One region of the Streptomyces sp. NPDC059989 genome, then DNA from elsewhere that is predicted to be linked to it. Evidence: riboswitches for the same ligand, from Rfam matches in the RefSeq annotation. Region 1 holds a riboswitch; each other region holds the start of a gene.
The links. A riboswitch is a leader RNA that binds a small molecule or an ion and turns the genes downstream of it on or off. The one in region 1 is predicted to bind cobalamin.

Region 2: linked by a shared signal. The riboswitch ahead of ACFWBN_RS21105 (energy-coupling factor ABC transporter permease) and the one ahead of metE (5-methyltetrahydropteroyltriglutamate--homocysteine S-methyltransferase) in region 1 are both predicted to bind cobalamin.
Region 3: linked by a shared signal. The riboswitch ahead of ACFWBN_RS06300 (ribonucleoside-diphosphate reductase subunit alpha) and the one ahead of metE (5-methyltetrahydropteroyltriglutamate--homocysteine S-methyltransferase) in region 1 are both predicted to bind cobalamin.
Region 4: linked by a shared signal. The riboswitch ahead of cobN (cobaltochelatase subunit CobN) and the one ahead of metE (5-methyltetrahydropteroyltriglutamate--homocysteine S-methyltransferase) in region 1 are both predicted to bind cobalamin.

What each region holds. Positions count from the first base shown of each region.
Region 1 covers NZ_JBHWUO010000009.1:50,021-57,671, forward strand. Annotated here, with positions in the region: gene ACFWBN_RS10365 (metal ABC transporter permease) at 1-698, opposite strand, end outside; gene ACFWBN_RS10370 (metal ABC transporter ATP-binding protein) at 695-1,330, opposite strand; gene metE (5-methyltetrahydropteroyltriglutamate--homocysteine S-methyltransferase) at 1,508-3,826, opposite strand; cobalamin riboswitch at 3,996-4,217, opposite strand; gene ACFWBN_RS10380 (3-hydroxybutyryl-CoA dehydrogenase) at 4,216-5,082, opposite strand; gene aceB (malate synthase A) at 5,079-6,671, opposite strand; gene aceA (isocitrate lyase) at 6,772-7,651, opposite strand, start outside.
Region 2 covers NZ_JBHWUO010000022.1:94,353-102,003, reverse strand. Annotated here, with positions in the region: gene ACFWBN_RS21140 (cytochrome P450) at 1-1,133, opposite strand, end outside; gene ACFWBN_RS21135 (tRNA-dependent cyclodipeptide synthase) at 1,114-1,899, opposite strand; gene ACFWBN_RS21130 (EF-hand domain-containing protein) at 2,153-2,365, shown strand; gene ACFWBN_RS21125 (PadR family transcriptional regulator) at 2,423-2,959, opposite strand; gene ACFWBN_RS21120 (ATP-binding cassette domain-containing protein) at 3,209-4,030, opposite strand; gene cbiQ (cobalt ECF transporter T component CbiQ) at 4,027-4,776, opposite strand; gene ACFWBN_RS21110 (energy-coupling factor ABC transporter substrate-binding protein) at 4,780-5,115, opposite strand; gene ACFWBN_RS21105 (energy-coupling factor ABC transporter permease) at 5,115-5,810, opposite strand; cobalamin riboswitch at 5,839-6,086, opposite strand; gene ACFWBN_RS21100 (flavodoxin family protein) at 6,174-6,887, shown strand; gene ACFWBN_RS21095 (BTAD domain-containing putative transcriptional regulator) at 6,899-7,651, opposite strand, start outside.
Region 3 covers NZ_JBHWUO010000005.1:51,785-59,435, forward strand. Annotated here, with positions in the region: gene ACFWBN_RS06300 (ribonucleoside-diphosphate reductase subunit alpha) at 1-2,298, opposite strand, end outside; cobalamin riboswitch at 2,435-2,569, opposite strand; gene ACFWBN_RS06305 (GNAT family N-acetyltransferase) at 2,611-3,108, opposite strand; gene ACFWBN_RS06310 (Uma2 family endonuclease) at 3,187-3,771, shown strand; gene ACFWBN_RS06315 (YbdD/YjiX family protein) at 3,817-4,011, opposite strand; gene ACFWBN_RS06320 (carbon starvation CstA family protein) at 4,011-6,248, opposite strand; gene ACFWBN_RS06325 (GntR family transcriptional regulator) at 6,353-7,117, opposite strand; gene ACFWBN_RS06330 (extracellular solute-binding protein) at 7,409-7,651, shown strand, end outside.
Region 4 covers NZ_JBHWUO010000026.1:8,650-16,300, reverse strand. Annotated here, with positions in the region: gene cobN (cobaltochelatase subunit CobN) at 1-3,233, opposite strand, end outside; cobalamin riboswitch at 3,266-3,424, opposite strand; gene ACFWBN_RS23270 (cobalamin biosynthesis protein CobG) at 3,863-5,059, shown strand; gene ACFWBN_RS23265 (precorrin-8X methylmutase) at 5,096-5,743, shown strand; gene ACFWBN_RS23260 (precorrin-2 C(20)-methyltransferase) at 5,740-7,236, shown strand; gene ACFWBN_RS23255 (cobalt-precorrin-6A reductase) at 7,330-7,651, opposite strand, start outside.

The DNA.
Region 1 (7,651 bases):
GCGATGCCGATGCCGACCGCCCACAGGGTGATCGACTTCAGTGAGGTGCCGAGACGGCGGGCCGCGAGCGCGGGCAGCAGCGTCAGGGCGTCGACGAGGAGGGCGCCCGTGAGCTTGATGGCCCCGGCGACCGAGACGGCGACCAGCACGAGCAGTACGAGGGTCAGCCCGCGCACGGCGACGCCCGAACACTGGGCGAGTTCCCGGTCGTACAGCAGCAGGGCCACGTCCCGGCGCCGCCACCAGAACAGGCCGGGCACGGCGAAGGCGAGGACCCCGAGGACGACCAGGTCCGCGGTCCCGACGGACAGGATCGACCCCCACAGCAGGGCGAAGGCCCCGGAGGCGTTGACCCCCGACACGGCCAGTACCAGCAGCGCGGCCGCGATGGCCAGGCTCATCAGCAGGCCCATCGCCCCGGACAGGCCGTCGGGGGTGCGCGCCAGAGGGGCCACCCCCGCACCGGACAGGGCGCACGCGACGAGCGCGCACAGCATCGGGTCCAGCCCGGTGAGCAGACCGACGGCGATGCCCAGCAGCGCGACGTGCATCATCGCGAAGCGCACCGGCATGATGTCCAGCCCGACGATCACCACGCCGATCACCGGCAGCCCGACCGCCGCCAGCAGCAGGGCGATCCCCGCCCGCTGCACCGGCGCCAGCCGGAGCAGTTCACCGACGTCCGCGGCCAGGATCACCGGACCTCCCGCAGCCGTCCGGCGGCCATCTCCAGGACCCGGTCGCACCGCTGCGCGAGCGCCCGGTCGTGGGTGACCACCACCAGGGTGACGGGCAGGTCGGCCAGGACGTCGGCCGCCTCCTCCTGCCCCTGGAAGTCCAGCGCCGCGGTGGGCTCGTCGGCGAGCAGCACCCCGGCCCCCGCGGCCACCGAGCCGATGGCCCGCGCCAGGTACATGCGCTGCAACTGGCCCCCGGACAGGGTGTGCAGCGGCCGCCCGGCCAGCCCCCTTACGCCCAGCCGCTCGGCCGCCTCCCCGGCCTCGACCGGGGCCGAGCTGCTGGCCAGCAGCTCGGCGCCCAGCAGTGGGAACCGGCCGGCCGCCGGCTTCTGCGGAATCCAGGCACAGGCCCGCCGCCGCCAGGCCCACTCGGCCGCAGTACCGGTACCGCGCCCGCCGACCTCGATGCTGCCGGTCATGTGCCGGTGCAGCCCGAGGACGGCGCGCAGCAGGGTGGACTTGCCCGAGCCGTTGGTCCCGGTCAGGGCCACCCGCTCGCCGGCCGCGATCTCCAGATCGACCCCGGCGACGGCCTCCACCCGGCCGTGACGGCAGGCGACCTCCCGCATGCGTATGTCCAGCCCGCCCATCCGTCCCTCTCCGCCTCACGTGTGCCCGGGGACGTCCGGATCCTTCGTTCGCGGACCGTCCCCGCCATGAGTCGGATGAGCGCTGCTCCTGGTTCCCGGGACCGGTGCCAGGGTGCCCGGGATTCGGGCCGGACGCGCCGGGAAGAGCGCGCACGGAGCTCTTCCCGGCGCGGTCGGTCAGCCGGAGGCCAGCTCCGACCGGACCGTGTGGGCCGCGGCGACCAGGTGCTCCAGGGAGGCCCTGGTCTCGGGCCAGCCGCGGGTCTTCAGCCCGCAGTCGGGGTTGACCCACAGCCGCTCGGCCGGGATCGCCTGGAGTCCCTTGCGCAGCAGGGCCGCCGCCTCGTCGGCCGAGGGGACGCGGGGCGAGTGGATGTCCCACACGCCGGGGCCGACCTCGCGCGGGTAGCCCGCACCCGCGAGTTCGTCCGCCACCTGCATGTGGGAGCGGGCGGCCTCCAGGCTGATGACGTCGGCGTCGAGGTCGTCGATGGCCTGGAGGATGTCGCCGAACTCGGCGTAGCACATGTGCGTGTGGATCTGCGTCTCCGGCCGGACCCCGCTCGTGGTGAGGCGGAACGATTCGGTGGCCCAGGCCAGGTACTCCGCGTGCCCGTCCGCCCGCAGCGGGAGGGTCTCGCGCAGGGCCGGCTCGTCCACCTGGATCACCGAAGTCCCGGCCGCCTCCAGGTCGTTCACCTCGTCGCGCAGGGCGAGGGCGACCTGGCGCGCGGTGTCGCCGAGCGGCTGGTCGTCGCGTACGAAGGACCAGGCGAGCATGGTGACCGGGCCGGTGAGCATGCCCTTGACGGGACGGCCCGTCTGCGCCTGGGCGTACGCCGTCCAGCGCACGGTCATCGGGTCGGGACGGGAGATGTCGCCGGCGAGGACCGGCGGGCGGACGTAGCGCGTCCCGTACGACTGGACCCAGCCGTGCTGGGTGGCCAGGTAGCCGCTCAGCTGCTCGGCGAAGTACTGGACCATGTCGTTGCGTTCGGGCTCGCCGTGCACGAGCACGTCGATGCCCGCCTTCTCCTGGAAGGCGAGGACCTCGCGGATCTCGGTCTTGATGCGCTCCTCGTAGCCGTCCGTGTCGATGCGTCCGGCGCGCAGGTCGGCGCGGGCGGTGCGCAGTTCCGGGGTCTGCGGGAAGGAGCCGATCGTGGTGGTGGGCAGCGGGGGCAGGCCGAGGTGCGCCCGCTGGGCGGTGGCCCGGTCGGCGTAGGGCTGCGGACGGCGGGCATCGGCCGCGGTGGTCGCGGCGGCGCGGGCCCGTACGGCCGGGTCGTGGGTGATCGCCGAGCGCGCGCGGGAGGCCAGGTCGGCCCGGTTGGCGGCGAGTTCGGCCGCGATGGCGTCGGTGCCGCCGGCCAGGCCGCGGGCCAGGGTGGTGATCTCGGCGGTCTTCTGCCGGGCGAAGGCCAGCCAGCGGCGGACCTGCGGGTCGATGTCCCGTTCGGCGGCGGCGTCCAGGGGGACGTGCAGCAGGGAGCAGGACGCGGCGACGTCCACGCGGTCGGCGAGGCCCAGCAGCGTGCCCAGCGTGGCGAGGGACTTCGCGTAGTCGTTGATCCAGATGTTGCGGCCGTTGACCACGCCCGCGACCAGGCGCTTGCCGGGCAGGCCCCCCACGGCGGCGAGATCGGCGAGGTTGCCGGCGGCCCGCTCGGTGAAGTCCAGCGCCAGGCCCTCGACGGGCGCCTTGGCGAGCACCGGCAGGGCGTCGCCCAGCCGGTCGAAGTACGAGCCGACCAGCAGCTTGGGCCGGTCGGTGAGCGCGCCGAGCTCCCGGTAGGCGCGGGCCGCGGCCCCCAGGTCGGCCGGGGTCCGGTCCTGGACGAGGGCGGGCTCGTCCAGCTGCACCCACTCGGCGCCGGCGGCCCGCAGATCGGCGAGCACCTGTGCGTAGACGGGCAGCAGCCGGTCGAGCAGGGTCAGCGGCTCGAAGCCGGGGGCGACGCCCGGCGCCGGCTTGGCCAGCAGCAGGTAGGTGATCGGGCCGACGAGCACGGGCCGGGCGGTCAGCCCGAGCGCGCGGGCCTCGCGCAGCTCCGCGACCTGCTTGGCGGAGTCGGCGGTGAAGACGGTGTCGGGGCCGAGTTCGGGGACGAGGTAGTGGTAGTTGGTGTCGAACCACTTGGTCATCTCCAGCGGCGCCACGTCCTGGGTGCCGCGGGCCATCGCGAAGTAGCCGTCGAGGGCGTCGGCGGCGACCGCCGCCCGGTGCCGGGCGGGGACGGCGCCGACCATCACGCTGGTGTCCAGCACGTGGTCGTAGTACGAGAAGTCGCCGGTCGGAACCTCGGTGATGCCGGCCTCGGCCAGCTGGGCCCAGTTGGCCCGGCGCAGGTCGCGGGCGGTCTCCCGGAGGGTTTCCGCGGTGACACGGCCCTTCCAGTAGCCCTCGATCGCCTTCTTCAGTTCGCGGTTCTGACCCTGGCGGGGGTAGCCGTACACGGTGGCCTGTACTGCCGCGGCTGCGGACTGGGTGGTCACGGAACTCTCCTTCGCGAGCGTGTATCCATGGACCCGGTGGGGGCCGAAGGCGCGAAGGGTGCCGGAACGGGCGGACCGCCGGGACCGCGTACCAGGGGTACGCGACGGAGGCTCCGCCTGAGGTGCACGCCGACCCGCCCACGAGGTCACCGGGAAACCGGGCGCGGTCGATCGCGCTCGGGCAACGGGCAGGTCTTCGGACTCGTGGGCACGCCTGCCACTCGGGCAGACACCTACTGGCCGTCGCTTCCCAGACCCGTCCGGGTCCAGTGCGTATGACGGCGGTCGTTCCCACTCACCGCTGCGGGGCAGTCCCGGATTCCCACCGGGTTCCCTCTTACGACGCATCCCGCCTGGCGGACGGGGGCGAACCAGCTGCGTTCGCAAGCCTACCCGCTGTACGTGTGGAAACCACGACCCGATTTCCGGCCCAACAGCCCCGCCTGCACCATCCGCTGGAGCAGCGGCGGCGGGGCGTACAGCGGCTCCTTGAACTCCTCGTACATCGACCCGGCGATGGCGGCGACCGTGTCCAGGCCGATCAGGTCCGCGAGCTTGAGCGGGCCCATGGGGTGGGCGCAGCCGAGTTCCATGCCCGCGTCGATGTCGGCGGGCGTGGCGTATCCGGATTCGGCCATGCGGACGGCCGAGAGCAGATAGGGGACGAGGAGGCTGTTCACGACGAAGCCGGCCCGGTCCCGGGAGTGGATCGCGGTCTTGCCCAGCGCGTCGCGGACGAAGGACTCCACCGCCCGCACGGTCCGCGCCGAGGTGTGCAGCGAGGAGACGATCTCCACGAGGGGCAGGACGGGGACCGGGTTGAAGAAGTGCAGGCCCACGACCCGGTCGGCGCGGCCGGTGGCCATGCCCAGGCGCATGATCGGGATGGCGGAGGTGTTGGAGGCGAGGACGGCCTCCGGGTCCTCGACGATCTTGTCGAGTGCGGTGAAGAGCTCCGTCTTGGCCCCGGCGTTCTCGGTGACGGCCTCGATGACGAGGCGGCGGTCCGCGAGTTCGTCGAGGCTGCTGGTGAAGACGAGGCGGGCGAGGGCGTCCTCGGCGGAGAGGCGGTCGAGCTTCCCGCGCTGGACGGCCCGTTCCAGGGACGTCGCGACGCGTTCGCGGGCCGCCCGGGCGGCGGGGGCGTCGGCCTCGCAGACGAGGGTGTCGAGCCCGGCGAGGGCGCACACCTCGGCGATGCCGGCGCCCATCTGGCCGCCTCCGACGACTCCGACCCGGCTGAGGGGGATGGTCACGAGCGGGCCTCCGTACGGCGGACGAGGTGGCGGGCGTAGGCCCCGGGGGTGAAGAAGGACGGCAGGAGGGGGCCGAGGGCGGTCTCCTCCAGGATCCGGCGGGCCTCGGCCACCAGGGCGTCGGGCTGTTCCGCCGCGAGCGCGGCGCACTCGGCGTCGAGGAGGCCGAGGACGTCCTCGCGGGTGATGACGCGGTGGCGCACCCACTGCCAGAGCTGCACCCGGGCGATCTCGGCCGTGGCCGCGTCCTCCATCAGCCCGTACAGGGCGACCGCGCCGTGTCCGCGCAGCCAGGCGTCGAAGTACCGCAGCGCCACGGCCACGTTGGCGCGTACGCCCTCCGGTGTCGGCGGGCCGCTGATCCGGCGCACCGAGAGCAGGTCGCAGGCCCGGACTTCGACGTCGTCGCGGGTGCGGTCCAGCTGGTGCGGCCGGTCGCCGAGTACCGCGTCGAAGGCGGTCCGGCAGACCGGGACCAGGCCGGGGTGGGCCACCCAGGAGCCGTCGAAGCCGTCCTCGGCCTCCCGCTCCTTGTCCAGCCGGACCCTGGCCAGGGCGGCCTCGTGGGCGGCCGGGTCCTTGCCGGGGACGTGGGCGGCCATGCCGCCGATGGCGTGGGCGCCGCGCTTGTGGCAGGTGCGGACGAGGAGTTCGCCGTACGCCCGCATGAAGGGGGCGGTCATGGTGACCTTGGCCCGGTCGGGGAGCAGGAAGTCCGTGCGGTGCGCGAAGGTCTTGATCAGGCTGAAGAGGTAGTCCCAGCGGCCGGCGTTGAGGCCCGAGCTGTGCTCGCGCAGCTCGTAGAGGATCTCTTCCATCTCGAACGCGGCGGTGATCGTCTCGATGAGGACGGTGGCGCGGACCGTGCCCCGGGGGATGCCGAGCAGGTCCTGGGCGAGGACGAAGATGTCGTTCCAGAGGCGGGCCTCGTACCGGTTCTCCAGCTTGGGGAGGTAGAAGTACGGGCCGTGGCCGGCGTCGATCTGCCGCTGGGCGCAGTGGAAGAAGTACAGGCCGAAGTCCACCAGCGAAGCGGGAACGGGACGGCCGTCGATCTCCAGGTGCTCCTCCAGGAGGTGCCAGCCGCGGGGGCGGACCACGATCGTGGCGAGGTCCTGCCCGAGCCGGTACTCCTTGCCCTCGGGGGTGGTGAAGTCGATGCGCCGGTCGATCGCGTCCCGCAGGTTCAGCTGGCCGCCGATCACGTTCTCCCAGGTGGGCGCGGTGGCGTCCTCGAAGTCCGCCATCCACACCCGCGCACCGGAGTTGAGGGCGTTGACGGTCATCCGGCGGTCGGGCGGGCCGGTGATCTCGACCCGGCGGTCGGTCAGGCCCGGCGCCGGAGGCGCCACCCGCCAGGAGGGAACGGCGCGGACGGTCGAGGTGGCGATGGGGAAGTCGAGCGGAGTGCCCGAGGCCAGGTTGGCCGCCCGGCGGCGGCGCTCCTTGAAGAGCTCCAGCCGGCGCTCGCCGAAGGCGGCGTCGAGACGGCCGATGAACTCCAGCGCCTCGGGGGTGAGGATCTCCTCGTGACGGTCGCCCGGTGCGCCGAGGACCTGGACACGGCGGGTCAGTGCGTGGGTGGACATGCGGTCTCCTGAGGGAGAGGGCGGTCGCGGAAGGGGCGGGGGCCGGACCGGGACGGTGGTCCGGCCCCCGCCGGGTCGGTACCGGTGGACGGCGCCCGTGCTAGTGGAACTGCTCCTCCTCGGTGGAGCCGGCGAGCGCGGTGGTGGAGGAGGCGGGGTTGACGGCGGTGGAGACGAGGTCGAAGTAGCCGGTGCCGACCTCGCGCTGGTGCTTGACTGCGGTGAACCCGTGCTCCTGGGCGGCGAACTCGCGCTCCTGGAGGTCGACGTACGCGGTCATGCCGTGCTCGGCGTAGCCGCGGGCGAGGTCGAACATGCCGTGGTTGAGGGAGTGGAAGCCGGCCAGGGTGATGAACTGGAAGCGGTAGCCCATCGCGCTCAGCTCGCGCTGGAACTTGGCGATCTGGTCGTCGTCCAGGGCGGCCTTCCAGTTGAAGGAGGGCGAGCAGTTGTAGGCGAGCATCTGGTCGGGGTACCGCGCGTGGATCGCCTCGGCGAACTCGCGGGCCTGGTCGAGGTCCGGGGTGCCGGTCTCCACCCAGATGAGGTCGGCGTACGGGGCGTAGGCGAGGCCGCGGGCGATGACCGGGGCCATGCCGTTCTCGACGCGGTAGAAGCCTTCGGCGGTGCGCTCGCCGGTCACGAACCGCGCGTCGCGCTCGTCCACGTCGCTGGTGATCAGGTTGGCGGCGAGGGCGTCCGTCCGCGCGATGATCAGGGTCGGGACGTCGGCGATGTCCGCGGCCAGGCGGGCCGCGTTGAGGGTGCGCACGTGCTGGGAGGTGGGGACGAGGACCTTGCCGCCGAGGTGGCCGCACTTCTTCTCGGAGGCGAGCTGGTCCTCGTAGTGGATGCCGGCCGCGCCCGCCGCGATCATGGCCTTGGTGAGCTCGAAGGCGTTGAGCGGGCCGCCGAAACCGGCCTCGGCGTCCGCGACGATCGGCGCCAGCCAGTCCGTCCCCCCATCGATCGAACCTGTC
Region 2 (7,651 bases), on a different contig from region 1:
AACACCTCCAGCGCGATCTCGGCGTGGGTCCGGCCCAGGGCGGAGGCCGGGCAGAAGTGCCGGCCGGCGCCGAAGGCGAGATGGGGGTGGGAGCTCTCGCGCTCCAGGTCGAGCTCCTCGGGGCGCTCGAAGGCCTCGGGGTCGAAGTTGGCGCCCTCCAGGAGCACGAGCACGAGCTCGCCCTCCTTGACCAGCACGTCGCCGACCTGGATGTCGGCCAGCGCGATGCGCGGCAGGCCGTCGCCGACGGACAGGTTCCAGCGCAGCAGCTCGTCGACCGCCGCGCCCATGCGCTCGGGGTGCTTGCGCAGGTAGCCGATGAGCTCGGGCTTCTGCAGCAGCGCGAGCACCGCGAGGGTGAGGAAGGCCGACGTGGACACCGCGCCCGCCCCGAAGAGCGAGACGGCGACCGTCGCGAACATGTCGTCGGTCAGGTGCGCCGACTCCGGGTCGGCCTCCTTCAGCTCGGCGAACTTTCCGAGGAGCCCCGTACGCTCCTCGGCGGGCAGCGCGAGCTGGGCGTTGAGCTGCTCGACGAAGTAGCCCACGTCCTTGTACCAGTTGAGGGCCGAGTCGGCGAACGGCTCGCGAGCGGTCATGAACGCGACGTCCAGCCCCGACATCAGCCGGCGCCAGTCCTCGAAGGGGACCCCGAGCACCTGGCAGTGCAGCGCCGCCGAGAAGGGGTCGGCGAACCCCGCCCGGAGGTCGGCCGGGCCGCCCTCGGAGATCAGCTGGTCGATCAGCTCGCCCGCCTTGGCCCGCAGCCAGTCCTGGAGCCCCTTCTGGCGCGGGTTGAGCGCCTTCATCACGGCGTTGCGCAGGCCCGCGCTGTTGATGTTGCCCATGTTGTTGACGACCTCGGGCGGGATCGTCAGCGCGTACTGGCGCGGGACGCCGGCGTTCGCCGTGTCCTTGAGGCTGAACCGCTCGTCCTCCAGCACCTGCTTGGCCAGCGCGTAGCTGCTCACCAGCCAGGCCGGGTCACCGGTGAGGGTGCGGACCTTGGCGACGGGGGCCTTTTCGCGGAGCCACGTGCACTCCTCCGGCAGGACGTCACCGCGCCGCGAGAGCGGGAAGTCGAGGAGCGGCTGCTCCTGTGTCCCCTGGCCCTCAAGCTGCTCGACGCTCATCGACGATCCCTTCGGTCGGTACGTGGTTCACGTTGCTCTGGTTCTCGGTGTTCTCGGCGTGCGCGGGCCGCTCGGCGGCCTCGGGGCGGACGACGGCGTACGCCTGGTTGCGGGTCGCGCGCAGGCCCCCGCCGCGTGCGTAGAGGACATCCGTCAGCGGCATCTTGACGTGGTAGGCCGCCACCGAGGACGGCACGTCGAGAATGCTCGGGGTGTCCACGAAGAACGGCAGCTCGGCCGCCATGTAATCGAAACAGACCTGCAACTGCTCGTCTGTGATCGATTCACCTTCCGGCAACTTGGAGCCGACAAAATGCAGGGCCATCTTCTCGCAGCCCTTGCGGAATTCGTCGTCGGTCTCCAGGAAATGCAGAACGCGCCGGTGCAAGAGCTGGTAAACGGGGTTCTCCTGGAACTCCGAAAGTGCCCTCACTCGGATTTCGGCCTGTGGAGGTCCTGATTCCTCCACGCCCTTGAGTATCCGCCGCCGGACGGCCTTGATTTCCTTCGTGGCGCGCTTCTCCGCGTGTTCCCGGGTGTAGCCGAAAGCGGCGAACATCCGGTCCACGTGGAGGTCTGCGTAGACGAAGTCGACCTGCGCGAAGCGGGTCGTGGCCCACTGGGCGAGACCGGTGATGCGCTCGGAGCTGAAGTAGCTGTTTCCGGGGCTCACTCCGATGAGCACATGGTCGCCGTCTTCCCAGATATGTCGGCAAGTGCGGGTGAAGGGCAGAACTTCGAATGATGCGTCGGCTGTGATCGTCACCTGTGATCGCCCTTGTTGCCGCTTGTCCCTGGGAGCCCTGCGCTCCTGGTGTGGCGGCAATGTCGGTACGTTATGCCGTGGCGCCGGAGCGTGACAAGTGGGGGCCGGATTTGTTGGCTGGAATTATCGCTTCCGCATTACGGAAGGGGCATTTGAATATCTATCTATCGCTCGAACGGGACCCGAGGCCGGGGTGGCCCGGGGAGGCCGCTACCCTGGGCCGGTCAACAAGCACCAAGAAGGGGTGGACCCAGTGGCGGACATCGAGAGCGCACGGGCTACGTTCGACAAGTTCGACGTGAACGGTGACGGCTTCATCACGGCCGACGAGTACAGCGCGGCCATGAAGGCCATGGGTGACGCGTTCGTCACCGGCTCGGTCGCGGACGCGGTGATCGCCGCCAAGGACGCCAACGGCGACAAGCTGCTGAGCTTCGACGAGTTCTGGGCCTCCCTGAACGGCTGACACCTCCACCGCACGCCCCCTCCCCACCCGCCTGCCGGGGCCGGGGCGGGGGCGCGGTCAGGTCATGTCCTCGACCTCGGCGAGGGCCTCCTGGAGCCAGTGCAGCCAGAACGTCTCCAGGGCGATCCCGCCGTGCAGGACGAGCCGCCGCAGCCGGTCCTCGACGGCGTCGCGCTCCGCCGGGAAGTCCTTCTCCTCGATGGCCTCGTACTGCGCCAACTGGCGCTGGTGCAGCTCCAGATGGCGCCGCAGCTCGGGCCCGAGGCCGTGCGGCCCCACGACACCGGCCGCCCGGATCCGCAGCAGCAGCGGGTCGCGCATCGGCTTGGGGTCCTGGCTCTCGCCGACCCACCGGGCCAGCTCCGCGCTGCCGGCGGGCAGGACCTCGTACTCCTTCTTCTGCCCGCGCACGGGTGCGTCGCTGGGCAGCGCGCGGATCAGCCCGGAGTCCTCCAGGCGGCCCAGCTCGCGGTAGATCTGCTGGTGCGTCGCGGACCAGAAGTATCCGATCGACTTGTCGAACCGCCGGGTCAGCTCCAGCCCGGACGAGGGCTTCTCGAGCAGGGCGGTGAGGATGGCGTGGGGCAGGGACATGCGGCCATCCTAGGTTTGCCGGGCCCTGCGGGTGCCGCTGCCGGCTGCCGCTGCGCGGGGCCTTCCCCCACCCCACCCCTTCCCGAAACTGTGGGCTCCGCCCCCAGACCCCCGCGCCTCAAACGCCGGCGGGGCTGGTTCAGCCCGTCCGGCGTTTGAGGACCGGGTCTGGGCGGAGCCCAGGGAACGGTGGAAGGGCGGGTAGGGGAAGGCTCCGCGCAGCGGCAACCGCCCCCGGCCGGCGGCGGGTCAGCGCCAGGTGGTCAGGGATTCCGGGTCGCGGGGGCCCGGGGCCGTCGGGGACAGGAAGCCGTGGGCGCGCAGGAAGGCCGTCACCGCCGGGGACCACGCCTGGCGCAGGCCCGCCTCGGCCAGGAGCGCCGGGTCCGAGAGCAGGGCGGTGACCGGGCCCGTGCGGATGCCGGACGGGGTGAGGACCGCCGCGTCGTCGGCCCAGCGGACCGCCAGGTCCACGTCGTGGGTCGCCATCACCACCGTCGTGCCGGCCGACCGCAGCCCGGCCAGGACGGCCAGCAGCCGCTCCTGCCCGTCCGGGTCCAGCCCGGCCGTCGGCTCGTCCAGGATCAGCACCCGCGGAGCCATCGCCACCGCCCCCGCGATCGCCGCCCGCTTGCGCTGCCCGTAGGAGAGCAGGTGCGTCGGTCGGTTCCGCAGCGCCGTGATGTCCAGCGCGGCCAAGGCCGCGTCCACGCGCTCGCGGACCTCCGCCACCGGCAGGCCCAGGTTCATCGGGCCGAAGGACACGTCCTGTTCCACCGAGGCCGCGAACAGCTGGTCGTCCGGGTCCTGGACCACCAGCTGGACCGCCGTCCGCAGCCGGGTCAGGCCCGCGCGGTCGTAGGACACCGTCGCGCCGTCCAGGTGCAGCGCGCCCGAGCCCGGCCGCAGGCCCCCGCTCAGCAGCCGCATCAGGGTGGTCTTGCCGCTGCCGTTGCGGCCCAGCAGGACCAGTGCCCGGCCCTCGGCGATCCCGAAGTCGACGCCCGACAGCACGGCGGGGCCGTCCTCGTACGCGTAGCCCGCGCCCACCAGTTCCACCAACGGCCTCACAGGTACAGCTCCTTCAGTACGAGGGTCACGGCCGTCAGGGCCGCCGGCAGCGCCGCGGACGCGGCCAGGAACCGCCAGGACAGGGTCGCCTCCGGTACGAGCACTTGCAGCGTGCCGTCATAGCCGCGCCCGGCCAGGCCCGCCTGGAGCCGCGCCGCGCGGTCGAAGGCCCGTACGAACGAGGTCGCGGCGAGCCCGGCCAGCGAACGCCACGCCGCCGCCCGCCCGGTGGTGCCCAGGCGGGCCGCCTGCGCCTGGCGGACGCGGGCGAGGGAGTCGAGCAGCAGGAACCCGATCCGGTACATCACCAGGGCCACGTCGACCACCGGAGCCGGCACCCCCGCCCGGACCAGCCGCGGCAGCACGTCCGAGACCGGGGTGGTGAAGGCGAACAGCAGCACGCCGAGCGAGGCCGCCGAGGTGCGCAGCAGCAGCTCGACGGCGTGCCGGGGGCCGTCGGGGGCCCATGCGATCCACCCCTCGGGGCCGCCCACCGCGAACAGCAGCGGCAGCGCCCCGGTGAAGCAGAAGCCGAGCGGGATCCGGAAGGCCCGCCACAGCTGCCGCCCCGGCACCCCGGCGGGCCCCAGGAGCACGGCGAGGGTGGCGGCGGCGACCAGCGGCCCGCCGGGCCACGGCGGCAGGCACACCGCGGTGACCGTCAGCCCGATCCCCAGCAGGGCCTTCTCCAGCGGGTGGCGGTGGCGCCAGCGGCTGCTGTGTGCCGCCGCGTCGATCGGCAGCACCGCCTACGACTCCGTGGCGGACGGGGTCGCGGCCGCGGCGGCCGCCGCACCCTGGCGGCGGCCCTTGCGGACGCCGAAGTAGTACGCGAGCACGCCCGCGCCCAGAGCCGCCTGGAGGGCGAACAGGGCCGACTCCACCTCCCCGGAGGGGGGTTCGTACAGCGGCGAGAACCACGGCTCGTAGTCCGGCTTCAGCTCGGTGATGGCCGACTCCGCCTGCGCGTCGGCGCCGGTGAACGGCTCCTCCTTGTCGTCGCCCAGCCCCAGTGCGAGCGGGAGCACGGCCAGCGCCGCGACGAGGAGCAGCAGCAGGGTGTTGATCTTCGCGTTCCTGGTCATCAGACCGCCGCCTCCTGCTTCGACTTGCCCGAGGTGAGCTTCGCGACGCCGAGCCGGACCAGGTCCGACTTGCTCGACTGCATCAGCAGCCGCATCACGAGCACGGTCAGCAGGCCCTCGCTCACCGCGAGCGGGATCTGGGTGAGCGCGAAGATCTCACTGAACTTCACGAGCGAGCCCGTGAATCCGGTGGCCGCGTCGGGGAAGGCCAGCGCCAGCTGGACGGAGGTGACGCAGTAGGTGACCAGGTCGGCGAAGAAGGCGCCGCAGAACACGGCCACCATCAGCGGGGCGTTGGACTTCCGCAGCAGCCGGTAGATCCCGTAGCCCGCCCAGGGCCCGGCGATCGCCATCGAGAAGACGTTGGCGCCGAGGGTGGTGAGCCCGCCGTGCGCCAGCAGCAGCGCCTGGAAGAGCAGGGTGATCGTGCCGAGCACCGCCATGATCGGCGGCCGGAAGAGGATCGCCCCCAACCCCGTACCGGTGGGGTGGGAGCAGCTGCCCGTCACGGAGGGGATCTTCAGCGCGGACAGGACGAACGTGAACGCCCCGGACGCTCCGAGCAGCAGGGTGCTCTCCGGGTTGGCCTTCACCTCGCGGGTGAGGGCGCGCACACCGTGTACGACAAAGGGAGCGGACGCGGCGCCCCAGGCGACCGCGTGCAAAGGGGGCAGAAACCCCTCGGCTATATGCATGAGTGGGGAGACCTCTCCAGCACCTCGTGGATGGACAACGCGCCCCGGCCGGTCTCCTGGCTCACGGGTACTGATGCCCGGTCTCCGCCTTCCCGGGGCCGTGCGGTCTCCCGCGCGGGCCCAGTGGCTTCCCGTTGGGGGTCCCTCCCGGACGGAGTCCGGGGGAGATGGAGCCGTACTTCCCGATCACAGTGGCGAGGGCCGCACCGGTTTCCCACCGGTTTCCCGAACACCAAGGCCCGATGACCCTAGTCGGCCGTGCGGATGGGTAACAACTCGGGCGCGAGCCGTAGTCGTCCCGGCGGGTCCCCGGACGGGCGCCGCCCGGTGGCGGCGCGGGCCCGCCCCGCGGAGGCTGAGGGAGTGGCTGCCGACTACTCGTACCCGGACCTGACCGCCGTCTACGTGAACTGCACGCTCAAGCGCTCGCCCGAGACCAGCAACACCGAGGGCCTGATCGACAAGAGCCGCGCGGTCATGCACGCGGCCGGCGTCCGCACCTCGCTCATCCGCGCCGTCGACCACGACATCGCGACGGGCGTCTGGCCGGACATGACCGAGCACGGCTGGGAGAGCGACCAGTGGCCGGTCCTCTACAGCCAGATCATGGACGCCGACATCCTCGTGCTGTGCGGCCCGATCTGGCTCGGCGACAACAGCTCCGTGATGAAGCAGGTCATCGAGCGGCTCTACGCCTGCTCCTCGCTCCTGAACGAGCAGGGCCAGTACGCCTACTACGGGCGCGTCGGCGGCGCGCTGATCACCGGCAACGAGGACGGCGTCAAACACTGCGCCATGAACGTCCTCTACAGCCTCCAGCACCTCGGCTACGCGATCCCGCCCCAGGCCGACGCGGGCTGGATCGGCGAGGCCGGACCCGGGCCCTCCTACCTCGACCCGGGCTCGGGCGGCCCCGAGAACGACTTCACCAACCGGAACACCACCTTCATGTCGTGGAACCTGATGCACCTGGCCGCCCTGCTCAAGCGCGCGGGCGGCATCCCGGCGCACGGGAACCAGCGCTCGCTGTGGGACGCCGGCTGCCGCTTCGACTCCCCCAACCCCGAGCACCGCTAGGCCGTCTCCCCTCAGACCGCCGGAACCTCCGCCAGCGCCGACTCCAGGCGGGCCGGCAGCGGCCGGGCGTTCATCCGGCGGCAGCTCGCCGAGGCCTCCTCCAGCAGCGCCCGGGCTGCCGCCGCGTCCCCCGAGGCGAGCAGGGCGCGGGCGAGCGGCGGAGCCGCCAGGGCCCGTACGAGGCTCTGCCCCGACCGGCGGCCCAACTCGTCCGCCGCCCGCAGGTGCCGCAGCGCCTCGGCCGGCTCCCCGCGGTCCAGGGCGATCCGGCCCAGCCCGATCCGCGCCGCGCTCTGCCCGGCCAGATCGCCGGAGCCGCGCGTGTGGGCCAGGACCTCCCGGAAGCCCGCCGCCGCCTCGGCCGACCGGCCCAGCATCCGCTGCGCGTCCGCGACCCAGCGCAGCATGCACATCCGGGTCCAGGCCGCGCCGCCCAGCTCCGCCACGGCGAGGGCCTCGCGCAGCACCTCCAGGGCGCGGCCGGTCTCGCCGCGCGCCAGCAGCACCTGGCCGATGCCGCGCAGGGCGTGGGCCTGGCCGTGGCGGTCGCCCGCCGCCTCGAAGACGGCCGCGCCGCGCCGGCACCGGCGCAGCGCCTCGGCCGGGCGGCCCTGGATCCGGTCCAGGTAGGAGAGCACCCAGCCCGCGTACGCCACCCCGTGCGCGTCCCCGAGCTCCTCGAACAGCGCCTCACCGGCCGTCAGCACGGACCGGGCGGGCCCCCATTCCTCCCGGCAGGCCCGGTGCCGGCCCAGCCCCACCAG
Region 3 (7,651 bases), on a different contig from region 1:
GCCGGACGCGGCGCGGGCGATCTTCGTCGCGGGGCGCGAGCGCAGGTAGTACGTGGTCTTCAGGCCCTGCTTCCAGGCGTACGCGTACATCGAGCTGAGCTTGCCGATGGTGGGCGTCTCCAGGAACAGGTTCAGCGACTGCGACTGGTCCAGGAACGGCGTACGGGCAGCCGCCATGTCGATCAGGCCGCGCTGCGGGATCTCCCACGCCGTGCGGTACAGCTCGCGGACCTCGGCCGGGATCCAGCCGAAGCCCTGGACCGAGCCGGAGGACTCGCGCAGCGCCTCGCGGGTCTGCGCGTCCCACACGCCGAGCTGCTTCAGCTCTTCCACCAGGTAGCCGTTGACCTGGAGGAACTCGCCGCTCAGCGTCTCGCGCTTGAAGAGGTTGGAGACCTGCGGCTCGATGCACTCGTACACGCCCGCGATCGAGGCGATCGTCGCCGTCGGGGCGATGGCCAGCAGCAGCGAGTTGCGCATGCCGGTCTTCGCGACCCGGGCGCGCAGCGCGTCCCAGCGCTCCGGCCAGTTCAGCTCGACGTCGTAGTGGTCCGGGTGCAGGACGCCGCGCGCGGTGCGGGTCTGCCCCCAGGCCGGCAGCGGGCCGCTGCGCTCGGCGAGGTCGCAGGAGGCCTCGTAGGCGGCCAGCATGATGCGCTCGGAGAGCTTGGTGGACAGGGCCTTCGCCTCGGGGGAGTCGAAGGGCAGCTTCAGCTTGAAGAAGACGTCCTGGAGGCCCATGGCGCCCAGGCCCACCGGCCGCCAGCGGGCGTTGGAACGGCCCGCCTGCTCGGTCGGGTAGAAGTTGATGTCCACCACGCGGTCGAGGAACGTGACCGCGGTGCGGACGGTCTCGTCGATCCGCTCCCAGTCGATCTCGCGACCGTCCGCCGTGTCGATGACGAACGCGCCCAGGTTGACCGAGCCGAGGTTGCAGACGGCCGTCTCGCCGTCGTTGGTGACCTCGATGATCTCGGTGCAGAGGTTGGAGGAGTGGACGACCGTGCCCGGCTCGGCGGTCTGGTTCGCCGTGCGGTTGGAGGCGTCCTTGAAGGTCATCCAGCCCTGGCCGGTCTGCGCGAGGGTGCGCATCATCCGGCCGTACAGGTCGCGGGCCGGCATGGTCTTGCGGGCCAGGCCCGACTCCTCGGCCTTGCGGTAGGCGGCGTCGAACTCGTCGCCCCACAGGTCGACCAGCTCGGGCACGTCGGCCGGGGAGAACAGCGACCAGTCGGCGTCCGCGTTCACGCGGCGCATGAACTCGTCCGGCACCCAGTGCGCCAGGTTCAGGTTGTGCGTACGGCGCTGGTCCTCACCGGTGTTGTCGCGGAGCTCCAGGAACTCCTCGATGTCCGCGTGCCAGGTCTCCAGGTAGACGGCGGCGGCGCCCTTGCGGCGCCCGCCCTGGTTCACGGCGGCGACGGAGGCGTCGAGGGTCTTCAGGAACGGCACGATGCCGTTGGAGTGGCCGTTCGTACCGCGGATCAGCGAACCGCGGGCGCGGATGCGGGAGTACGAGAGGCCGATGCCGCCGGCGTGCTTCGACAGGCGCGCGACCTGGTGGTAGCGGTCGTAGATCGAGTCGAGCTCGTCCAGCGGGGAGTCCAGCAGGTAGCAGGAGGACATCTGCGGGTGCCGGGTGCCGGAGTTGAAGAGCGTGGGGGACGACGGCAGGTAGTCGAGGCGGCTCATCAGCCGGTACAGCGAGGCCACTTCCTCGACGGCCGCGATGCTGTCGTCCTCGGCGAGGCCGCAGGCCACGCGCAGCATGAAGTACTGCGGGGTCTCGATGACCTGGCGGGTGATGGGGTGGCGCAGCAGGTAGCGACTGTGCAGGGTGCGCAGGCCGAAGAAGCCGAACCGGTCGTCCGCGCCCTCGGCGAGGGTGTGCTCCACCAGCGAGTCCAGGCGGGCCGCGTGGGTCCGTACGAACTCGGCCGTGCGGTCGGCGATGAGCCCTTCGCGGTGGCCGACCTCGACCGAGGCGGAGAAGGAGGTGGAGCCCTGGCCGACGGCCTCGTCGCGCACGGCCAGCGTCAGCAGGCGGGCGGCGAGCCGGGAGTACGCCGGGTCCTCGGAGATCAGCCCGGCGGCGGCCTCCGTGGCGAGCCCGCGCAGCTCGGCCTCGTCGGCGGCCGCGCTGCGGCCGCGCAGCGCGGCGGCGGCGACCCGGCCGGGGTCGGTGTCGGGGAGGTCGGCCGTCAGCTCGGTGAGGGTACGCAGCAGCGTGGCCCCCGGGCCCTCGGTGTTGTCGCCAGAAGTGGACTCGGCGCGCGGTGCGGAAGGCGCGATGGTCACGGCGGGAGCTCTCCCTCGCTCGGCCGGCCGTCGGCGGGGCGCGAGCGGGCGCATGCGGGCGTGGCAGGAACGCGTACACCGCATGGCGTCCACCGGCCCAACCGCGAGGCCCGGACGTATCGGCACCCGGTTCGGTCGAGCCGGGCGCGCTGTCGGCAGGTCTTCGGACTTGCGCGTACACCAATGGGTGTACTTCATACCGTTGCGGGACAGTTCCGGATTCACACCGGATTCCCCTGCGGCGACAGCAGCCATGAGCATACATGTGGGGGGCCGTTGATGCGCGACCCCCCACATGTAGTGTCGGCGTGGCTACAGCGCGAGCCGATACGTCAGCAGGGTCAGGCCTTCGATCGGGGCCCAGTCCCGCTCGGGAGTGCGTACGAAGCCCAGCCGCGCGTAGATCCGGTGGGCGCCGGCCATGCTGCGCTGGGTGGACAGCACGATCGCGGTGACGCCCTCGACGGCCCGAGCCCGGTCGATGCACGCCCGCACCAGGGCCTCGCCGGCGCCCCGGCCGCGCCCCTCCCGGGCCACGGCGAGCATCCGGAACTCGGCCTCGTCCGGCCCGGCGATATCGCAGAGCGGACTCCCGGGCGCGGCGAAGGTGACGCCGCCCAGGATCCGGCCGTCCTGCTCGGCGACGAGCACCTCGGCCTCGGCGGCCCGCCCCGCCACGTCCCGCAGCACGTTCAGGTAGTGGTCGTCCTCGTTGAAGTCCAGATGCCCGTCGGCGAGGTAGGCCTGCGCCGTGATCTCGCCCAGCTCCGCGTACTCGGCGGCCCGCACCGCCCTGATCACCATGTCCATGCGGTCGAGTGTGCCGGACGGGTGTCGGTGCCCGGCGCTATCGTCGGATACAGCACCGTCGAGGAAGGCGAGCGAGGCATGGCCGTCATGACCGAACATCCCCACCTGTCGACCGAGTCCTTCGAGCACCTGGCCCGTATAGCCGCCCGCGAGGAAGAAGGGCTGCGACTGGAATTCATCGGTGGGGTACTGAGGAGCAAGGCCATGCCGGACGGGGACCACGGGCGGATCATTCTGTGGCTGACCCGGATCTGTATGCAGCACCACCCGGACTTCTGGCTGCACCCAGGGCAGGGGATCAAGGCGGAACACTACCGGGAGGGTCGTGCCATTCCGGACGGGGTTCTGGCGCACGAGGACGCGTTCGTCGGACAGGGTGACTGGGTGGATCCGGGCCCGATCCTGATGGCCGTCGAGGTGACCTCGTGGGACTCCGACACCGAACAGCGCGACCGGGTCGAGAAGCCGCGCGCTTACGCGGAGACCGGTATCCCCGTCTACCTGCTCATCGACCGGCTCAAGTGCCAGGTTCTCGTCCACAGCGACCCGGATGGCGGCCGTTACGAGACCGTGCGCACCGTTCCTTTCGGTAAGGAAGTCAAGCTCCCCGACCCCGTCGGCATCACCCTCCAGACCGAGCCCCTCAAAGACTGGGTGCGCTGAGCACGCCGAAGGGCCCCGCCGGGCGGCGGGGCCCTTCGTATGCGCTCAGCAGCAGCGGAAGCCCTCGCGGGGATCCGCCTCGCGGGCGTCCGTGCGGGCGCGTTCGAACTCCCGGCGGCTCGGGACCTCCGCGTCCGGGTCGTGGGAGCGGGCGTGGGCGACGTACCGGTCGTAGGCCGCCTCGCCCGAGAACTCCCGTAGGTAGAACCGGGCCCTCGCCAGCGTGCCGCGCAGGCTCATCAGGCCACCGGCTCCTTCGCGCGGCCGCCGCCCGAGTCGAGGCCGGCCGCGGTGAGCTCCGCCTTCTCCTCGGCGGTCGGGATCAGCCCGGCCGGGGCGATGATCTTCGACTCGGTCCACGGGACCTCGGAGAGCTTCACGGACTCCGGGCTGCCGATGGCCTTGAAGCAGGTCCGGGCCGCGTCCGCCAGCACGATGATGATCAGGATCGCGAACAGCGCGGACAGCGCGCCGTCCACCGTGGCGTTGGTGACCACGGTGTGCATGTCGTCCATGTTCTTCGCGGGCGGCAGTACCTTCCCGGCGTCGATCCCGCTCTGGTACTTGTCGCGCTGCGCGAAGAAGCCGACCTTCACGTCCTCCGAGAAGATCTTCTGGTAGCTCGCGGTGAGCGTGACGGCCACGTCCCACGCCAGCGGAACACCCGTCACCCAGGCCCACTTCAGCCGGCCGGACTTGACCAGCAGCGTGGTGCAGACGGCCAGGGCCACCGCCGCGAGCAGCTGGTTCGCGATGCCGAACAGCGGGAAGAGCTGGTTGATGCCGCCCAGCGGGTCCTTGATGCCGACCCACAGGAAGTAGCCCCAGCCGCCGACGACGATGGCGCTCGCCAGCCAGACGCCCGGCTTCCAGCTGACGTTCCTGAAGGACTTGTGCACGTTGCCGAGGGTGTCCTGGAGCATGAACCGCCCGACGCGGGTGCCCGCGTCGACCGTCGTCAGGATGAACAGCGCCTCGAACATGATGGCGAAGTGGTACCAGAAGGCCTTCATGCCGGCGCCGCCGATGACGGCCGAGAAGATCTCCGACATTCCGAGTGCGAAGGTCGGCGCGCCGCCCGTACGGGACAGCAGGCTGGTCTCCTCCACGTCCTTCGCGGCCTGCGCGAGCGCCTCCGGGCTGATCGCGAAGCCGAAGTTCGTCACGGCCTGCGAGGCGGTCTCGACCGTGGTGCCGATGACGCCGCCGGGGGAGTTGACCGCGAAGAAGAGGCCGGGCTCGATGATGCAGGCCGCGATCATCGCCATGATGGCCACGAAGGACTCGGTCAGCATGGCGCCGTAGCCGATGACCCGGACCTGGGTCTCCTTCTGGATCATCTTCGGGGTGGTGCCCGAGGAGACCAGCGAGTGGAAGCCGGACAGGGCGCCGCACGCGATGGTGATGAAGACGAACGGGAACATCGAGCCGGCGAAGACCGGGCCGTCGCCGCGGGTCGCGAAGTCGGTGACCGCGGGCATCTTCAGGGTCGGCATCGCGATGACCACGCCCACGGCGAGGAGCGCGATGGTGCCGACCTTCATGAAGGTGGAGAGGTAGTCGCGGGGCGCGAGCAGCATCCACACCGGCAGCACCGACGCGACGAAGCCGTACGCGATCATCCAGACGACCAGCGTCTCCTTCTCCAGGGTGAAGGTGTCGGCGAGGGAGGACTCGGCGACCCAGCCGCCCGCGACGATGGCGAGCAGCAGCAGCGCGACGCCTATCACGGAGACCTCGGTGACCCGGCCCGGCCGCAGCACGCGGAGGTAGAAGCCCATGAAGAGGGCGATCGGGATGGTCATGCCGATGGAGAAGACGCCCCACGGGGAGTGCGCGAGCGCGTTCACGATGACCAGCGCCAGCACCGCCAGCAGGATGATCATGATGGCGAACACGGCGACCAGGGCGGCGGCCCCGCCCACGGGGCCGATCTCGTCCCGCGCCATCTGGCCGAGCGAGCGCCCGTCGCGGCGGGTGGAGAAGAACAGCGTGACCATGTCCTGGACGGCGCCCGCGAAGATCACGCCGGCCACGATCCAGATGGTGCCCGGCAGGTAGCCCATCTGGGCGGCGAGCACGGGCCCGACGAGCGGGCCGGCGCCGGCGACGGCCGCGAAGTGGTGGCCGAAAAGCACCCGCCGGTCGGTGGGATGGAAGTCGACACCGTTGTCAAGGCGTTCGGCGGGGGTGGCCCGGGTCTTGTCCACCTTCAGGACGCGGTGGGCGATGAAGCGCGCGTAGAAGCGGTAGCCGATGGCGTACGAGCCCAGCGCGGCCGCGAGCAGCCAGGCGGCCGAGATCTCCTCGCCGCGCGAGAGGGCCAGGACGCCCCAGCCGATGGCCCCGACGAGTCCGACGAGCACCCACACGGCGATGGACTTCGGGGAGGTCGAGGACGTCAGAGAAGGCGAGTCCGGCGTGGTGCCCGGACTCGCCGCGTCCCGTTCTGTTCCGGTTGAATCCGGTTTCGTCATGGCTCGTCCCCTCGTCGATCATCTGCGTAAGCGCAGGGAATCTACGGGGGATTGCCCGGTCAGCGTAAGACCCCGTCCGTATTCCGGTATGCGGACGGGGCTGTTCAGACTGCGGGGCGCTTGAGCCTGGCGACGAACTTGTACCGGTCCCCGCGGTACACCGACCGCACCCACTCCACCGGTTCCCCGTCGGCGTCCAGCGAGTGCCGGGAGAGCATCAGCATCGGCAGGCCGACGTCGGTGCCGAGCAGGCCGGCCTCGCGCGGGGTGGCGAGGGAGGTCTCGATCGTCTCCTCGGCCTCGGCCAGGTGGACGTCGTAGACCTCGGCGAGGGCCGTGTAGAGGGAGGTGTACTTGACCAGCGAACGGCGCAGGGCAGGGAAGCGCTTGGCCGAAAGATGGGTGGTCTCGATGGCCATCGGCTCGCCGCTGGCCAGACGCAGCCGCTCGATGCGCAGGACCCGCCCGCCGGTGGTGATCTTCAGCAGCCCGGCGAGGGTGTCGTCGGCCGTCACGTAGCCGATGTCGAGCAGCTGGGAGGTCGGCTCCAGCCCCTGGGCCCGCATGTCCTCGGTGTACGAGGTGAGTTGGAGCGCCTGGGAGACCTTGGGCTTGGCGACGAAGGTGCCCTTGCCCTGGATCCGTTCCAGCCGGCCCTCGACGACGAGCTCCTGGAGCGCCTGGCGGACGGTGGTCCGAGAGGTGTCGAATTCGGCCGCGAGCGTGCGCTCCGGCGGCACCGGGGTGCCGGGCGGCAGTGTCTCGGTCATGTCGAGCAAGTGCCGCTTGAGTCGGTAGTACTTGGGTACGCGCGCCGTGCGAGTGGCTGCCCCGCCTTCCGGCTCCGTGATCGCCCCTTCGGTGGCCATCGCCGCCCGCCTTCCCGACTCCAGTTTCGCTGCCGTCACCGGCTCCTCCGATATGTGCGGTCACATCGTGACACGTACGGGGGGACAGGCCTTCTCTCTGTCCAGGTGTCGGTCCGATAACGGACCGAGCACCCGCTCATTAGACCCTTGACACCCCCAAAGGTCTAGGCCAAGCTCCAGCTACTGGTCTAAACCAATATGGATCAGATCCCGGCCCCACGGCAGTACTTGGTACGTACGTCACCGCGGCGGGCGAGGGAAGTTGCAGGCAGCATCCCTGAGGAGGGTGGCGTGAAGCGCAAGCTCATTGCGGCGGTCGGTGTCGTGGGCATGATGGTCGGAGTCGCGGCATGCGGCAACGGCGGCGACGACAAGCCGAAGGCCGACGCGTCGGGTGGCGCCAAGGAGATCACCGTCTGGGTGATGGACGGCTCCGCACCGAAGGCCTGGCTCGACGAAGTCAACAAGGAGTTCTCGGCCAAGCACCCCGGTGTCACGGTCAAGGTCGAGGAGCAGAAGTGGACGGGCATCCAG
Region 4 (7,651 bases), on a different contig from region 1:
ACCGTCTCCGGGCGGGTGGAGTCGCCGATGTACGCCTCCGGGGCCGTGCCGCGCAGGGCGCGGACCGTGGCCACCATGCCGCCGTGGTACTGGAAGTAGTCGTCCGAGTCCGCGATGTCGTGCTCGCGGGTGTCCGTGTTCTTCGCCGCCACCGTGATGCGCTTGTAGGCGGATTCCATTTCGTCGCGGGCCGGGCGGCCTTCCAGGCCGCGGCCGTACGCGTAGCCGCCCCACACCGTGTAGACCTCCGCGAGGTCGGCGTCCGTACGCCAGTCGCGGGAGTCGATCAGCTGGAGGATGCCGGCCCCGTACGTACCCGGGCGCGAGCCGAAGATACGGGTGGTGGCGCGGCGTTCGTCGCCGTGGGCGGCCAGGTCCGCCTGGGCGTGGGCGCGGATGAAGTTGTCCGAGGCCGGCTCGTCCAGGGACGCCGCCAGCCGGACCGCGTCGTCGAGGAGGCCGATGACGTGCGGGAACGCGTCGCGGAAGAAGCCCGAGATGCGGAGGGTGACGTCGATGCGGGGGCGGCCCAGTTCGGCGAGGGGGATGGGCTCCAGGCCCGTGACCCGGCGCGAGGCCTCGTCCCAGACCGGGCGGATGCCCAGCAGGGACAGGGCTTCCGCCACGTCGTCGCCCGAGGTGCGCATCGCGCTCGTGCCCCACAGGGACAGGCCGACCGAGGCCGGCCACTCGCCGTTGTCCGTGCGGTAGCGGGTGAGGAGGGACTCGGCCAGGGCCTGGCCCGTCTCCCACGCCAGGCGGGACGGGACGGCCTTCGGGTCGACCGAGTAGAAGTTGCGGCCGGTCGGGAGGACGTTGACCAGGCCGCGGAGCGGCGAGCCCGAGGGGCCGGCCGGGATGAAGCGGCCGTCCAGGGCGGCCACGACGTGGGCGATCTCGTCCGTGGTGCCGGCCAGGCGCGGGACGACCTCGCGGGCGGCGAAGTCCAGCACCGCGGCGACGTCCGCCGAGTGTTCCGCCGCGACCGAAGCCACCGCCGACGGGTCCCAGCCCGCGTCCTCCATCGCCTGGACCAGGGCGCGCGCCTGCTCCTCCACGGCGTCCGCCGAGGTGCGGGTCGCCGCGGACTCGTCCAGACCGAGGGCTTCGCGCAGACCCGGAAGGGCCGTCGTACCGCCCCAGATCTGGCGGGCGCGCAGGATCGCGAGGACCAGGTTGACGCGGGCCGCACCCGTCGGGGCGCCGCCGAGCACGTGCAGGCCGTCGCGGATCTGGGCGTCCTTGACCTCGCACAGCCAGCCGTCGACGTGGAGCAGGAAGTCGTCGAAGCCGTCGTCGTCCGGGCGCTCCTCCAGACCCAGGTCGTGGTCGAGCTTCGCCGCCTGGATCAGGGTCCAGATCTGCGCGCGGATGGCCGGCAGCTTGGCCGGGTCCATCGCGGAGATCTGGGCGTACTCGTCCAGGTGCTGCTCCAGGCGCGCGATGTCGCCGTACGACTCCGCGCGGGCCATCGGCGGCACCAGGTGGTCGACGAGCGTGGCGTGCACGCGGCGCTTGGCCTGCGTGCCCTCGCCCGGGTCGTTGACCAGGAAGGGGTAGATCAGGGGGAGGTCGCCGAGCGCGGCGTCGGGCGCGCAGGACGCCGACAGGCCGGCGTTCTTGCCCGGGAGCCATTCGAGGTTGCCGTGCTTGCCCAGGTGGATCATCGCGTCGGCGCCGAAGCCGCCGTCCTCCGCGCGTGCCTGGATCCAGCGGTACGCGGCCAGGTAGTGGTGCGACGGAGGCAGGTCCGGGTCGTGGTAGATCGCGATCGGGTTCTCGCCGAAGCCGCGCGGCGGCTGGATGAGGATGAGGAGGTTCCCGCGGCGCAGGGCCGCCAGGACGATGTCCCCCTCCGGGTTCGCCGAGCGGTCCACGAACATGTTGCCGGGGGCCTCGCCCCAGTGCTCCTCGACGCTCTCGCGCAGCTCGGCGGGAAGCTCGGCGAACCAGCGCCGGTAGTCGGCGGCCGGGATGCGGACCGGGTTGCGGGCCAGCTGCTCCTCGGTCAGCCAGTCCTGGTCGTGGCCGCCGGCCTCGATCAGGGCGCGGATCAGCTCGTCGCCGTCGCCCGAGACCAGGCCGGGGATCTGGTCGGCGGGGCCGAAGTCGTAGCCGCCGGCGATGAGGGTGCGCAGCAGCTCCACGGCGCTGGCCGGGGTGTCGAGACCGACCGCGTTGCCGATGCGGGAGTGCTTGGTGGGGTACGCGGAGAGGACGAGGGCGACCTTCTTGTCGCGGCGCTCGATGTGGCTGAGGCGGGCGTGGCGTACGGCGATCCCCGCGACCCGCGCGGCCCGCTCGGGGTCGGCAACGTAAGCGGGCAGGCCGTCCTCGTCGAGCTCCTTGAAGGAGAACGGGACGGTGATCAGGCGGCCGTCGAACTCGGGCACGGCGACCTGGGTGGCGGCGTCGAGGGGGGACAGGCCCTCGTCGTTCTCCTCCCAGGTGCTGCGGGAACCGGTGAGGCACAGGGCCTGGAGGATCGGCACGCCGAGGGCGGCGAGGGCGCCCGCGTCCCAGGACTCGTCGTCCCCGCCCGCGGAGGCGGTGGCGGGGCGGGTGCCGCCGGCCGCGAGGACGGTCGTGACGATGGCGTCGACGCCCTCCAGCGCGGCCAGGAGCTCCGGCTCCGGGGTGCGGAGGGAGGAGACGTAGAGGGGGAGCGCCTGCGCGTCCTTGGCCTCGATGGCCTCGCACAGGGTGTGCACGAAGGCGGTGTTCCCGCTCATCTGGTGGGCGCGGTAGTAGAGCACGGCGACCTTGGGGCCGGTGGTGTGCTGCGCGGTGCGCTCCAGGGGGCCCCAGGTGGGGGCGCCGGCGGGGGGCTCGAAGCCGTGGCCGGTGAGCAGGACCGTGTCCGAGAGGAAGCGGGCCAGCTGGTCGAGGTTGGCGGGGCCGCCGTGGGCGAGGTAGCCGTGCGCTTCGGCGGCGATGCCGATGGGGACCGTGGAGGCCTCCATCAGCTGGGCGTCCGGGGCCTGTTCGCCGGTCAGGACCACGACCGGGCGGGTCTGGCCGGGGGCGAGGAGCAGGTCGAGGCCCTCCTGCCAGGCGCGGAGCCCGCCGAGGAGGCGTACGACGACCAGGTCGACTCCGTCGAGGAGGCCGGGGAGGTCGTCGAGGGGAAGGCGGGAGGGGTTCGCGAACCGGTACGGGACGGGGGCGTCCCCCGTGTTCGCTGCGCGAGCGCTGAGCAGATCGGTGTCGGACGTCGACAGCAGCAGGATCATGCGGCGGCAGGCCTTCCTCGGGGTTTCCGCGCCCCGGGCAGTGAGGACAGCGGGAGTTCCTGACTCACCCTTTGGCCGTTGGCTGCCGGGTTCACAGTGGCGGGACCGCGCCGGACTTCCACCGGGCTTCCTCCCATGTCGCCGTCCTCGGCGACGGCGGGCCGTGTGGTCCGCCGGAAGGTCATCTTAGGGGGCCCTTTCCCTGGCCGGGAGTGGGGGTGGTCTGGGGGCGGCGCCGTTGCCGGGGCTCTGCCGGTGCGTTCGCACTGGCGTGGACGGGCGGATTCGGCTGCGGCGCCGTCGCCGGGGCTCTGCCCCGGGCCCCGCGCCTCAAACGCCGGCGGGGCTGAAAAGACCTGGGGCTCCGCCCCAGACCCCGCGCCTCAAACGCCGGCGGGGCTGGATATGGCCGACGTAGGGCTGGATGTGGCCGGCTTGGTGCTGGATGTGGCCGGCGTGGTGCTGGAGGTGGCCCGCGTGGGGCTGGAGGTGGCCCGCGTGGGGCTGGAGGTGTGGGGCGGGCACGCCTTGGATGGGGCGGCCGGCGGGGGTGGATGTGGCTGGTCGGGAGGGGTGGGGTGGTGACGGACACAGGTCGGGGGAGGGGAATCGTGGGTATGCTCGCCGCCATGCCCCAGCCCCCTTCCGACGCAGTGCGGGACGAGCCCGTCATACGGGAGCGCGGCGACGCCTGCCCCGGCGCCCTGCGCCTGCACGCGGCCGACGACGGGTTCCTGGCGCGGGTCCGGATTCCCGGCGGGCTGCTCGACGCCGCGCAGGCCGCCGCGCTGGCGGAGGCCGCGGATTGGTTCGGGGACGGGTACCTGGAGCTGACCTCGCGCGGGAACGTGCAGCTGCGCGGGCTTTCCGACGGTTGCGGTGGCGAGTTGGCCGAACTGCTCGGCGCCGCCGGGCTGCTGCCCCGGCCGAGCCACGAGCGGATCCGGAACATCGTCGCCAGCCCGCTGGCCGATCCGGCCCCGGTGCGCGCCCTGGACCGGGCGCTGTGCGCCGAGCCGAAGGCCGCCGCGCTGTCCGGCCGGTTCCTGTTCGCCGTCGACGACGGGCGAGGGGACGTGGCCGCCCTCGACCCCGACGTGACCCTGCTCGCGCAGCCCGGCGGCCGGGTGCTCGTTCGGCTCGGTGCGGCGCCGGCCGCCGTCGAGGTGGCCGCCGCCGATGCCGCGGCCGCCGGCCTGGAGGCCGCCCTCCACTTCCTCGACGCCGCGGCCGCCGCCGGGACGCGGGCCTGGCGGATCGCCGAGCTGCCCCCCGAACACGCCCTGGACGTCGAGGAGTTCGCCGCACGGCTGGAGAGTGCCGGAATTCGTGCGCGGTATGTTCCCGACGCCCCCCGTCCGTACGCGGACCCGCCCGCGCCCGGCGTGCACGCGGGCGCGCTCTGCGTCCTGATCCCCCTCGGCCGGCTCGACACCGCGCAGTGGCGGCAGCTGCCCGGCGATCTGCGGATCACACCGTGGCGCAGCATCGTCGTCACCGACACCGCCGCCCGTCCCGCCGGGCTCGTCACCTCGCCCGACAGCCCCTGGGAGTCCGTCACCGCCTGCACCGGCCGGCCCGGCTGCGCCAAGTCCCTGGCCGACGTACGCGCCGACGCGCGGGCCGTCGCCGAGCGGACGCGGGGCCCCCTGCCCGTGCACTGGTCCGGCTGCGAACGCCGCTGCGGGCATCCGCGCGGCACGGCCTGGGTGGACCTGGTGGCCACGCCCGACGGGTACCGGCTCGGCGCGGACCCGGTGGCACGCCACGAACTGGCCGCGACCCTCGCCGCCGCGCGCAACCCACTCCATGTTCCTGGTTCCTGAAGACAAAGACCACAGTCCCGAAGACGCAGTGAAGAGATGAGCGAGTACACAGTGTTTGAGTACGAGAAGGACGGCGCAGCGATCTACCGCCAGTCCTTTGCCACGATCCGCGCCGAGGCGGACCTCTCCGGGCTGCCCGCCTCCGTCGCCCAGGTCGCGGTGCGCATGATTCACGCCTGCGGCATGACCGACCTGCCGAAGGACCTCGGCTACACCCCGGACGTCGTGCTGCGCGCCCGCGCCGCCCTCACCGCCGGTGCGCCGATCCTGTGCGACGTGCAGATGGTCGCCAGCGGCGTCACCCGCAAGCGGCTGCCCGCCGGCAACGACGTGATCTGCACCCTCTCCGACCCGGCGGTCCCCGAACTCGCCGCGAAGATGGGCACCACGCGCAGCGCCGCCGCCCTCGAAGTCTGGCGCGACCGGGGCCTGTTGGAGGGCTCGGTGATCGCCGTCGGCAACGCGCCGACCGCGCTCTTCCGGCTGCTGGAGATGATCGAGGAGGGCGCCCCGCGCCCGGCCGCCGTCATCGGCGTCCCCGTCGGCTTCATCGGCGCCGCCGAGTCCAAGGACGCCCTCGCCGAACACCCCTCGGGTCTCGACCACTTGATCGTGCGGGGCCGCCGCGGCGGCAGCGCCATCGCGGCCGCCGCCGTCAACGCGATCGCGAGCGAGGAAGAATGAGCGACATCGCCAAGGGGCGGCTGTACGGGGTCGGGCTCGGGCCCGGCGACCCCTCCCTGATGACCCTGCGCGCCGTCGAGGTGATAGGCGAAGCGGACGTCGTCGCCTACCACAGCGCCCGCCACGGCCGTTCCATCGCCCGCTCGATCGCCGCGAAGCACCTGCGCGCGGACCACGTCGAGGAGCCGCTGGTCTACCCGGTCACCACCGAGACCACGGACCACCCCGGCGGCTACCAGGGCGCGATGGAGGAGTTCTACGAGGCCGCCGCCGCGCGCCTCGCCGCCCACCTGGACGCGGGCCGGACCGTGGCCGTGCTCGCGGAGGGCGATCCGCTCTTCTACAGCTCGTACATGCACATGCACAAGCGGCTCGCCGACCGCTACGAGACCGAGGTCATCCCCGGTGTCACCTCCGTGAGCGCCGCCGCCGCCCGGCTCGGCACCCCGCTCGTGGAGGGCGAGGAAGTCCTGACCATCCTCCCCGGCACCCTGCCCGAGGAGGAGCTCACAGCCCGCCTCGCCGCCACCGACTCGGCGGTCGTGATGAAGCTCGGCCGGACCTTCCCGGCCGTGCGCGGGGCGATGGACAAGAGCGGCCGGCTGGCCGAGGCCCGCTACGTCGAGCGCGCCACGATGGAGGGGGAGCGGACCGGCCGGCTCGCCGACACCGACCCCGAATCCGTGCCCTACTTCGCCGTCGCGGTGGTGCCCAGCCGGATCGGCAACCCGGGCAGCGTCCCGTCCGGTCCCGGCGAGGTCGCGGTCGTCGGCACCGGTCCCGCCGGGCCGCTGTGGCTGACCCCCGAGACCCGGCGGGCGCTGGCCGACGCCGAGGTGCTGGTCGGGTACACGACGTACCTGGACCGGGTGCCCGTGAAGCCGGGCCAGATCCGGCACGGCTCCGACAACAAGGTGGAGTCGGAGCGCGCCGAGTTCGCCCTCGACCTGGCCCGCCGCGGACAGCGGGTGGCCGTGGTCTCCGGCGGCGACCCGGGGGTCTTCGCCATGGCCACCGCGGTCCTGGAGGTCGCCGGGCAGGCGGAGTACAAGGACGTTCCCGTACGGGTCCTGCCGGGGGTGACTGCGGCCAACGCGGCAGCCGCCGCGGCCGGCGCCCCGCTCGGCCACGACTACGCCACCATCTCCCTCTCGGACCGGCTCAAGCCGTGGGAGGTCATCGCGGAGCGGCTGCGCGCGGCCGCCTCGGCGGACCTGGTGCTCGCCCTGTACAACCCCGGTTCGCGCAGCCGCACATGGCAGGTGGCGCAGGCCCGGGAACTCCTGCTGGAACTGCGTTCGCCCGAGACCCCGGTGGTCGTGGCGCGCGACGTGGGCGGTCCGGAGCAGTCGGTGCGGATCCTCACGCTCGCCGAACTGGAGCCGTCCGAAGTGGACATGCGCACGCTCCTGCTGATCGGCTCCTCGCAGACCCGGGTCACCGAGCGCGCCGACGGCTCGCGGATCACGTGGACCCCGCGCCGCTACCCGTGACCGGCTGAGGCGTTGTCGGACGGAGGGCCCGGGGCGGTGAACCACCCCGGGCCCTCCGCCGTCCTACGGTGAATCCGCCTACGGTGAATCCGCCTACGCGGAATCCGCGACGCCGAGCCACCGCAGGGCCGCGGCCACCGAATCCGCCTCCGGTACGCCCTCCGGCACGGCGGGGCGGCGTACGACGAGGACCGGGATGCCCGCCTCGCGGGCGGCCGTGAGCTTGGGGGCGGTGGCCGAGCCGCCGCTGTCCTTGGTGACCAGCACGTCGATCCGGTGGCGGGCGAGCAGCTCGCGCTCGTCGGCCAGGGTGAACGGGCCGCGGGCGAGGAGCACTTCGAGGTGCGGCGGGGCCGGCGCGGCCGGCGAGTCCACCGAACGCACCAGGAACCAGGTGTCGGTCAGGGGCGCGAAG